DNA from 3 places in the Bacillus altaicus genome. Region 3 is predicted to be linked to each of the others. Evidence: riboswitches for the same ligand, from Rfam matches in the RefSeq annotation. Region 3 holds a riboswitch; each other region holds the start of a gene.
The links. Region 3 has a riboswitch for S-adenosylmethionine ahead of metK (methionine adenosyltransferase). Riboswitches for the same ligand answer to the same signal wherever they lie in the genome.
Positions count from the first base shown of each region.

Region 1: it holds a riboswitch for S-adenosylmethionine, as region 3 does, so the genes downstream of both, ACE38F_RS02085 (bifunctional O-acetylhomoserine aminocarboxypropyltransferase/cysteine synthase) here and metK (methionine adenosyltransferase) in region 3, are expected to answer to the same signal.
Region 2: it holds a riboswitch for S-adenosylmethionine, as region 3 does, so the genes downstream of both, ACE38F_RS13040 (M20 family metallopeptidase) here and metK (methionine adenosyltransferase) in region 3, are expected to answer to the same signal.

Region 1 covers NZ_CM143394.1:395,990-399,277, reverse strand. Annotated here, with positions in the region: gene metA (homoserine O-acetyltransferase MetA) at 1-401, opposite strand, end outside; gene ACE38F_RS02085 (bifunctional O-acetylhomoserine aminocarboxypropyltransferase/cysteine synthase) at 385-1,683, opposite strand; SAM riboswitch class I at 1,777-1,881, opposite strand; gene ACE38F_RS02080 (chloride channel protein) at 2,201-3,288, shown strand, end outside.
Region 2 covers NZ_CM143394.1:2,498,849-2,502,136, forward strand. Annotated here, with positions in the region: gene ACE38F_RS13035 (AAA domain-containing protein) at 1-1,617, shown strand, start outside; SAM riboswitch class I at 1,693-1,794, shown strand; gene ACE38F_RS13040 (M20 family metallopeptidase) at 1,882-3,087, shown strand; gene ACE38F_RS13045 (Lrp/AsnC family transcriptional regulator) at 3,223-3,288, opposite strand, start outside.
Region 3 covers NZ_CM143394.1:976,768-980,055, forward strand. Annotated here, with positions in the region: gene pckA (phosphoenolpyruvate carboxykinase (ATP)) at 1-774, opposite strand, end outside; SAM riboswitch class I at 1,003-1,124, shown strand; gene metK (methionine adenosyltransferase) at 1,294-2,493, shown strand; gene ACE38F_RS05090 (hypothetical protein) at 2,535-2,714, opposite strand; gene ACE38F_RS05095 (hypothetical protein) at 2,721-2,900, opposite strand; gene ACE38F_RS05100 (MogA/MoaB family molybdenum cofactor biosynthesis protein) at 3,162-3,288, shown strand, end outside.

The DNA.
Region 1 (3,288 bases), 580 kb from region 3:
TTCGTTTTTGAATACTCCATAATACGTTCAAGCTCTTCCCAATAATCTACTTCTTCAAAAGAAAGAGTTTCAACTGGTGCTCCTGTAATAATGAGTCCATCAAATTTTTCATTCTCAATATCACGGAATGTTTTATAGAAGCTCATTAAATGGTCCTGCGCTACATTGCGAGACAGATGCGATTCCATATGAAGTAAATGAACATCTAATTGCAACGGTGTATTTCCAATTAAACGAAGTAATTGCGCCTCTGTTTCTTGTTTTGTAGGCATTAAATTTAATATAGCAATTTTCAAAGCGCGTATATCTTGTGTTGCTGCTCGCTCCTTCGTCATTACAAAAATATTTTCCTTCTGCAATACTTTGCGAGCTGGTAAATCTTTATCAATTATGATCGGCATGTTGTTTGCCTCCGACTAGCGCCGCTTCTAAATCTGCAATAATATCAGAAACATCTTCTATACCGACCGATAAACGGATTAAATCAGATGTAACGCCAGCTAAACGCTGATTTTCTGCGCTTAATTGTCTGTGCGTCGTACTAGCAGGATGTATTACACAAGTTCTTGCATCAGCTACATGTGTTACAAGAGTTGCAAGTTTTACATTTGCGATAAATTCTTTTGCTGCTTCTAATCCGCCCTTAATACCAAATGTTAAAACTCCACTAGCACCTTTTTTCAAATACTTTTGTGCTAACGAGTAATTTTCATTACTATCTAACCCTGGATAATTCACCCATTCAATGCGATCATGATTAGCAAGCCACTTAGCAACTTCGAGAGCATTTTCACTATGACGCTCCATTCGTAAATGCAATGTTTCCAGGCCAATGTTGCTAATATATGCATTGAATGGGCTCATACAGTTTCCGTAGTCTCTTAATAACTGAACTCGTGCCTTCACAATATACGCTGCTGCTCCAAAATTTTGAACATAGCTTACACCGTGATAACTCGGATCAGGTTCGACAAGCTCAGGGTATTTTCCACTTGTCCAATCGAAGTTCCCTCCGTCTATTACAATGCCGCCTAGAGAACTTGCATGGCCATCAATATACTTCGTTGTGGAATGGACAATGATATTTGCCCCATATTCAAATGCCTGGCATAAATAAGGCGTCGCCAATGTATTATCAACGATAAAAGGTACTTCTAATTCTTTTGCTGCCGCTGAAAGTTCTTTGAAATTCAAAACGTTCATTGCTGGATTTCCTAACGATTCTGCATAAACGAGTTTTGTCTTATCATTAGCAAGTGCCGCAATTTCATCTGCCGTTAAATTAGGATTAAAGAACGTAACATCGATGCCAAGCTTACGCAAACTCACCCCGAATAAATTAAACGTTCCTCCGTAAACAGTTGAAGAACAAAGTAAATGGTCTCCACTACTGCAAATATTTAAAACTGCAAGCATAATAGCTGCCTGCCCAGAAGCTGTTGCAACAGCCCCTACACCGCCTTCTAAATCTGATAACTTCTGCTCAAATGCAGCTAGAGTAGGATTTCCAATACGCGTATATATATATCCTTCTGCCTCTAAATTAAATAGTGCTGCTAAATCATCTGACGTATCGTATTTATACGTTGTACTTTGATAAAGTGGCAAAACACGCGGCTCACCATTTTTTGGCGTATAGCCACCTTGCACACAAATCGTTCCTTTCCCCCATGATTCTCCCATCTCTCATTCTCCTTTCTTTTAATGCAAAATAAAAAACTGCCCCTTCCCTGAAAACAAGAAAGGAGCAGTTTGAAAACACGCTCTAAAGGATCTTTCTTATCTCTCAGGATTATTACCTGCAGGATTTGGCACAATTCCGTTATACGGCTGTTGCCAAGGTTTCATCGGGCCTGTCCCTCCACCTTTTCTTGATAAGACTATGCAATTACCGTTGATTTTATAGCAATAATTTCCTAATGTCAAATAGTTTTTCTGAATGTTCTAAATTAATTGTAAGGAATTTAATTTAAACAATAAAAGAAATATATTCCATATTCATTTGAAAAAGACCTTTTAAAAACTCCGATCAATATATAGAATTAAATAAGTGGTTTAACCGCGTGGGTTTCAAATTTTTATGAGACCCTAATATATTGAATAAGCCAACCACTCAAAAAGATACTATATATATTCAATTCATTTCACACTAGCATATTTAATCCTTTCTACATTAAAACTTACATAACGGAGGTACAACATGACAAATAAAAAGGACATGCACTATATACTCGTCCTATATGGCATTCTTTTAGGCGCTATGGTAGGAGCTACAGTCTGGTTATTTTTAGTTACAATAAATATTGGAATTCACTTTATTTGGGGATACTTACCTACTATTTTCTCTTCTCCTCCTTATTACACCATTTGTGTAACAATCATCGGTGGTATCCTCGTTGGTTTAACACAAAAATACTTCGGTACATATCCACGTCTTATGCCGGAAGTGATGGCTGAATATAAAAAAACAGGTAGAATTGAATACAGTTTTGTACATAAAGCTACTTTAACTGCGATTATCGTTTTAATATTTGGAGCTAGTTTAGGACCAGAAGCTGCACTTGTTGGAATTATCGGTGGACTTTGTACATGGGTAGGAGATCGCTTTAAATTTGCTTTAAAGGGAATGAATGAACTAACAGAGGTTGGAATTGGTGCTACTTTAAGTGTCATTTTTAATGCACCATTATTCGGTTACTTAGCTCCGAATGAAAATGAGGGTGAACAAATTAATGAATTTTCGAAAGGAAAAAAGGCAATTGTATATTTAGCTACCACTTTTGCCGGTTTTTCAGTTTACTTATTACTTAGTAAACTCGATAATCGTGGATCCTTTATTGTTGATTTCGGGGAAGGGTCTCTTGCTCTTAATGAATGGATCGCCTTTCTACCACTTGCTAGCATTGGTGCTATAGTTGGTTTCTTTTATTTCAAATTAGAATTCGCATTAGAAAAATTAATCTACCCCTTCAGGGAATACAAAGTATCACTTGGAATTATAGGTGGTATTTTACTCGGGGTTACTGGAACTTTTCTTCCGTACACGTTATTTTCAGGGGAACATCAATTAAAAGATTTAGTCGTTGAATGGAGCCATTTATCTTTCTGGGTACTACTTCTTTCAGGAGTTTTAAAATTATGTATTACTGCCGTTTGTTTAAATACGGGTTGGCGCGGCGGACATATTTTCCCCATTATATTTGCTGGATCAAGTATCGGATATGCTATAGCTTCTATTCTGCCTATAGATCCAATATCTTCTGTAGCCATCGTCACGACAGCTATTTC
Region 2 (3,288 bases), 1.5 Mb from region 3:
AAATGGACACCTGGTGAAATTGTTCGTTACGGTTTTAGCCAACATGAACATATACGAAATCATGAAACGTTACTTGCATCGAAGTTAGTTGAAACGACGAACGGATCTTGGGGAGAAGAAAGACTCTATTTAGAAGAGACACGACAAGATCTTCGTGAAAAGATTTTATCATATAAAGCGACTTCTGCTGATAAGAAGCGTATACAAGAGATTGAAAGTGATCTTCGAAAGCAAAAAGCGAAAATTAAAGAAGTAGAAAAAGAATATATTGAAAATGCGCAAGTAATCGGTGCGACACTATCAAAATGTGCCATTGATTCACTTATTTATGAGCGCACATTTGATTTAGTTGTCGTAGATGAAGTGAGTATGGCATATGTTCCGCAAATCGCATTAGCTGCTTCTCTTGGAAAACGTATTGTCGTTTGTGGCGACTTTTTACAATTGCCGCCTATTGCGATGGCAAATCATGAACTCGTTCGAAAATGGCTCGGCGAAGATATGTTTTACCATGCAGGGATTGTTGATTCTGTAAATAAATCAGAAGCACATCCGAACCTATTTATGTTGCAGGAGCAAAGACGTATGCATGCGGATATATCGAAGTTTACGAATTCATTTATTTATAAAAATAGAGTATACGATCATCCATCTGTTTCAGAACGTAAAGAACTTGCGAAACTGCAACCGTTCGCAAATGAGGCGAGTGTTTTATTTGATACGAGCTTAATGGGAGCCTTTTCGTTAAAAGATGCTGCTTCTGGTTCGCGTTTTAATATTATGTCTGGTTTAGTAGCGATGCAAATGATTTTAATTGGACTGTTAGACGGTGTTCAATCTATCGGTGTAGTTACACCTTACAGGGCGCAGTCGCGCTTTTTATCAACGTGTATTAGAGAAATGTTGCAGAGAACGAAATATCAAAACATACCAGTTTTAGCGGCGACAGTTCATAAGTTTCAAGGGTCTGAAAGAGATATGATGATCTTTGATACGGTTGATAGTTATCCGCAAGAACGTCCTGGCGTGTTATTCTTTGATCATAAAAACCATCGTCTCGTCAATGTAGCAGTAACGAGAGCGAGAGGAAAGTTCATTCAATTATCAGATTGCCACTACATGCGTAAAAATCTGTCGAGAAAACAAGCGTTATCGCAATTAACCGCTCATATAGAACGTCACGGAGATGTGTATGATCGCACGACATCAAGACAAGTGTGGGAGCGGAAAATCTCGAAACGATTACGCTGGTTTATGGAAATGAATCTTGAAGAGCCGAAAGGGCTATTAAAAGATATTTTAGCGGCAAAACGAAAAATTATCATTTCCCTTCCAAGTACAAGGCAAGTTGATAAACGAGTATGGCAAGCGTTAATGCGTACGAATGCGCAAATAACGGTTTATAGTGATGGACCAGTTCCATTAAAGAATGTAAAATTACAAAGGCAAAACAAAGCGTTCCCGTTTATAGTAATCGATGATGAAATCTTTTGGGCAGGGGCACCGCTCACATCGCAAATGATGTTTGAAGGTAGTATGGAATTTCCGTACATATGTGCAAGAATGCAAGCACCTGAGACAATTGGCGTATTAAAAGGGTTTTTAGATATTCGGTAAATTCGGATCGGAATTCCTTGACTTTTACTTGGAATAAACTTAGAATAAAAATAATTTAATATAATTTTATGAAAATTCTTATCACGAGAGGTTGAGGGACTGGCCCTATGACACCTCGGCAGCGGATTCTATATGAATACTGTGCCAATTCCAGCAAGGTAACTTGAAAGATAAGAAAGAAGCTCATTTTGACTGTATATGCCAAAGCCTCTTTCTATCTTTTAGAAAGAGGCTTTTTTACGTAAAAATAAAGGGGGAAGAAAAATGGGAGCGACAGGAGTAACGTCACAAAGAAAAACAATTGAAGAGAGTATAGAAAGAAATAAGGAAAAGTACATAGGAACAAGTCATGATATTCATGCGAATCCGGAGATTGGTAACCAAGAGTTTTACGCATCAAGAGCGTTAAGTTTACTGCTAGGAAGCGCAGGATTCCAGTTGCAACATAATATAGCTGGCCACGAAACTGGTTTTATCGCAAGAAAAAGTTCAGGAAAACAAGGGCCAGTCATCGCATTTTTAGCGGAGTATGATGCTTTACCGGGACTCGGTCATGCGTGTGGTCACAATTTAATTGGAACAATTAGCGTTGCAGCAGCAATCGCATTATCAGAAATACTGGAAGAAATCGGCGGAGAAGTTGTCGTGTTCGGAACACCAGCAGAAGAGGGCGGGCAAAACGGTAGCGCGAAAGCGAGTTATGTAAAGGCTGGTTTATTTAAAAACGTTGATGCGGCGCTTATGATTCATCCGAGCGGAAAAACAGCGACTACGAGTCCATCACTAGCGGTTGATCCACTTGATTTTCATTTTTACGGAAAAACAGCTCACGCAGCAGCTTCACCAGAAGAAGGAATAAACGCATTAGATGCGATTATCCAGCTTTATAACAGTATTAATGCACTTCGCCAACAACTTCCATCAGATGTGAAAATTCATGGAGTTATTACAGACGGCGGAAAAGCACCTAATATTATTCCGGATTATGCTGCGGCACGCTTCTTCATCCGAGCTGCAACGAGAAAAAGATGTGCGGAAGTAACAGAGAAAGTAAGAAACATCGCACAGGGTGCAGCGTTAGCAACAGGTACGAAAGTGAAAATTCATCAATTCCAAAATGAAATCGATGAATTGCTCGTAACAAAAACATTTAACGACGTCGTAGCCGAAGAACTAGAAGTACTTGGCGAAGATGTAAATCGTAACGAAAGAGTAGGAATCGGCTCAACAGATGCAGGAAACGTAAGCCAAGTCGTACCGACCATTCATCCGTACATTAAAATCGGACCAGATGACTTAATTGCTCATACGAATGAATTTAGAGAAGCAGCTCGTTCAGAACTCGGGGACAAAGCATTAATTACATCGGCAAAAGCACTAGCGAATACAGCGTATCGATTAATTACAGAAGAAGGGCTGTTAGAGAAGGTGAAGGAGGAGTTTAGAGAGGCGCGGAAGAATCAGGGATAGGGAAGAAGGAGAATTATACTCGGGATTTTTTAGTAGGAAATCGAATGAAAAAAGAACCAGCCTATGGCTGGTTTTATTATATTATAAAAGGATTTTTCCACATACACTTCATATTTCTACCTTAGTACCCTCTTATCAGAACGACAATTTCTCTTCAAATTCACTCTTTAAAACAATTAAAGGAGATGATAATCCAAATTG
Region 3 (3,288 bases):
CCAACCGTGCTCATCGTCACCGATTAATTTACGGTTTGGATCAGCAGATAATGTTGTTTTGCCTGTTCCAGATAAACCGAAGAATAGTGCTACGTCGCCCTCTTCGCCTACGTTTGAAGAGCAGTGCATAGAAAGAATATCTTGTTCAGGTAGTAAGAAGTTCATAATAGAGAAGATTGATTTTTTCATTTCTCCAGCGTATTCTGTACCACCGATTAGTACGATACGTTTTTCGAATGAAACCATAATGAATGCTTCAGAATTTGTACCGTCAATTGCTGGATCTGCTTTGAAGTTTGGTGCAGAAACAATTGTGAACTCTGATTCGTGAGTTGTTAATTCTTCTTCAGTTGGACGAATAAATAATTGATGTACGAACAAATTATGCCATGCATATTCGTTAACAACTTGAATTGGTAGGCGATAGTTGTGATCAGCGCCAGCAAATCCTTTGAAGATGAATAACTCTTCTTTTTCTTTTAAGTATTCTAAAACTTTTATATATAATTTATCAAAATGTTCTTCAGAGATCGGTTGGTTCACGGCTCCCCAAGCAATTTTGTCAGCAACCGATGCTTCCTTCACAATAAATTTATCTTTAGGAGAACGTCCTGTGTATTTTCCTGTTGAAGCAGAAACGGCACCAGTAGAAGTTAATTTCCCTTCGTTTCGCATTAATACTTTTTCCACTAATTGCGGAACACTTAATTGAATCTGTGCATTGCTTCCGTTCAATAATTCATGTAAACCAATTTGGACATTCACAGTACTCATATTTATATACCATCCTTTTCATTTAATGAAATATTTCTCGTAATCCCCATCAAGAGTATAACACAATTATATAAATAATGTATACTATTTATTTGTTTTTGTTTGTGTGAATGTATCATTTCCTTATTAATATTTCATTCTATGCGTATTGAGAAAAACTTTCAGGAAAATGTGAATATTAATTGACAAATGAATATCATTTCTTTAGTATAGGTTGGGACGGATACTCTCTTATCCCGAGCTGGCGGAGGGACAGGCCCGATGAAGCCCAGCAACCTCACTTGTAGTGGTAAATACAGGTGAATAGGTGCTAAAACCTGTGCGAGGCTAACGGTCTCGAACGATAAGAGCAAAGGGCAAAAAGCAGTATGCAAGTAGCAAATTAAACCTTTCCTCTATGTTAAGTGGGAAAGGTTTTTCTGTATGCTTGTGTGGGAGAATAAATGTATGTCGCAGTTTGTGGCAAATTAAGGATGAGTTCCGTACAATATATACAATTACTGTAGGGAGGTTTACCACATGACAAAAAAACGTCATCTGTTCACATCTGAGTCTGTAACTGAAGGACATCCAGATAAAATTTGTGACCAAATTTCTGATTCAATTTTAGATGCGATCTTAGCAAAGGACGCAAATGCACGTGTAGCTTGTGAAACAACTGTAACAACTGGTTTAGTATTGGTAGCGGGGGAAATTACGACTTCTACTTACGTAGATATTCCAAAAATCGTTCGTGAAACAATTCAAGGCATTGGTTACACACGCGCAAAATATGGATTCGATGCAGAAACTTGTGCAGTTTTAACATCTATCGATGAGCAATCTGCTGACATCGCTATGGGTGTTGACCAAGCACTAGAAGCACGCGAAGGTCTAATGACTGACGCTGAGATTGAGGCAATTGGTGCGGGAGACCAAGGTTTAATGTTTGGCTTCGCATGTAATGAAACACAAGAATTAATGCCACTTCCAATCTCGCTTGCTCACAAATTAGCTCGCCGTTTAACTGAAGTACGTAAAGATGACACATTATCATACTTACGTCCGGATGGAAAAACGCAAGTTACAGTTGAGTATGATGAAAATGGTAAACCTGTACGTGTGGATACAATTGTAATTTCTACACAGCATCATCCAGATGTTACGTGGGAAGAAATCGATCGCGATTTAAAAGAACATGTAATTAAAGCTGTAGTTCCAGCAGAATTAATGGATGGAGAAACGAAATTCTTCATTAACCCAACTGGTCGCTTCGTAATTGGTGGACCACAAGGTGATGCTGGTTTAACAGGACGTAAAATCATCGTTGATACTTACGGTGGATATGCTCGCCATGGCGGTGGTGCATTCTCTGGTAAAGATGCAACGAAAGTTGACCGTTCTGCAGCATATGCAGCTCGTTATGTTGCGAAAAACATCGTAGCAGCTGGTCTTGCTGACAAAGCAGAAGTACAACTTGCATACGCAATCGGCGTAGCGCAACCAGTATCAATTTCAGTTGATACACTTGGCACTGGTAAAGTATCTGAAGACGTACTAGTAGAACTAGTTCGTAACAACTTCGATCTTCGCCCAGCTGGTATTATTAAAATGCTAGACTTACGTCGCCCAATTTACAAACAAACAGCAGCTTACGGCCACTTCGGACGTACTGATGTAGATCTTACATGGGAACGTACAGACAAAGCAGCTACTTTAAAAGAGCAAGCTGGTCTATAATATATGAAAAAAAGCTTTGCGCTGTGTGCGCAAAGCTTTTTTTATTTGGTTTTATGTACTACTTGGATGCATGAGCTGCAATAAACTTCTCCGTCTAGCTCAATATACTTTCTTATATTTGTCATACCACTTGCCGGAAATGACATATGAATCCATGCTTTTTCATACGTTTGTATTTCCTTTTCACATGATTTACAAAGGATTGGTTTCTTACGGAACATAGACGGTCACCCTTTCAGTTGACGCGCTTTTCCTGCGCAAAAAGCACTGCTCAGTAAAAATAGCGTTGCGAATATAATACTCACTAATGTAGCGTATGGAATTGCGCCTTTTAAAGAAAAGCCGACAGTGATGGAAGCGACAAATAAGAGGATGAATGTCGTTGTTAATTTTTTATAAAGTTCCATAGTATGTGAACCTCCGAATTGTTTTGCATTGTAAATTTAAAAATTAAACCTATTATGTAGAAAACATAAGAAGAGATAAATAGTAGCTAATGATGTGAAAGCTAGGAGTGTAAGAAATGGAAATAGTATACCTATTTAAATTCCTTTTTGTGGGTGATTATACTTATATTGTATCATGACGTATCGGTGGCTTCATACAGATTTGTGTAAAGATATGTATGATAAAATGAAGAAAAGCTTTTAAGAAGGGGAAGATGAAAAATGAGTGTAACTGAACATAAAAAACAAGCACCAAAAGAAGTGCGTTGTAAGATCGTGACGATCTCCGATACACGTACGGAAGAGACGGATAAGAGTGGTCAATTGTTACATGCATTATTAATAGAAG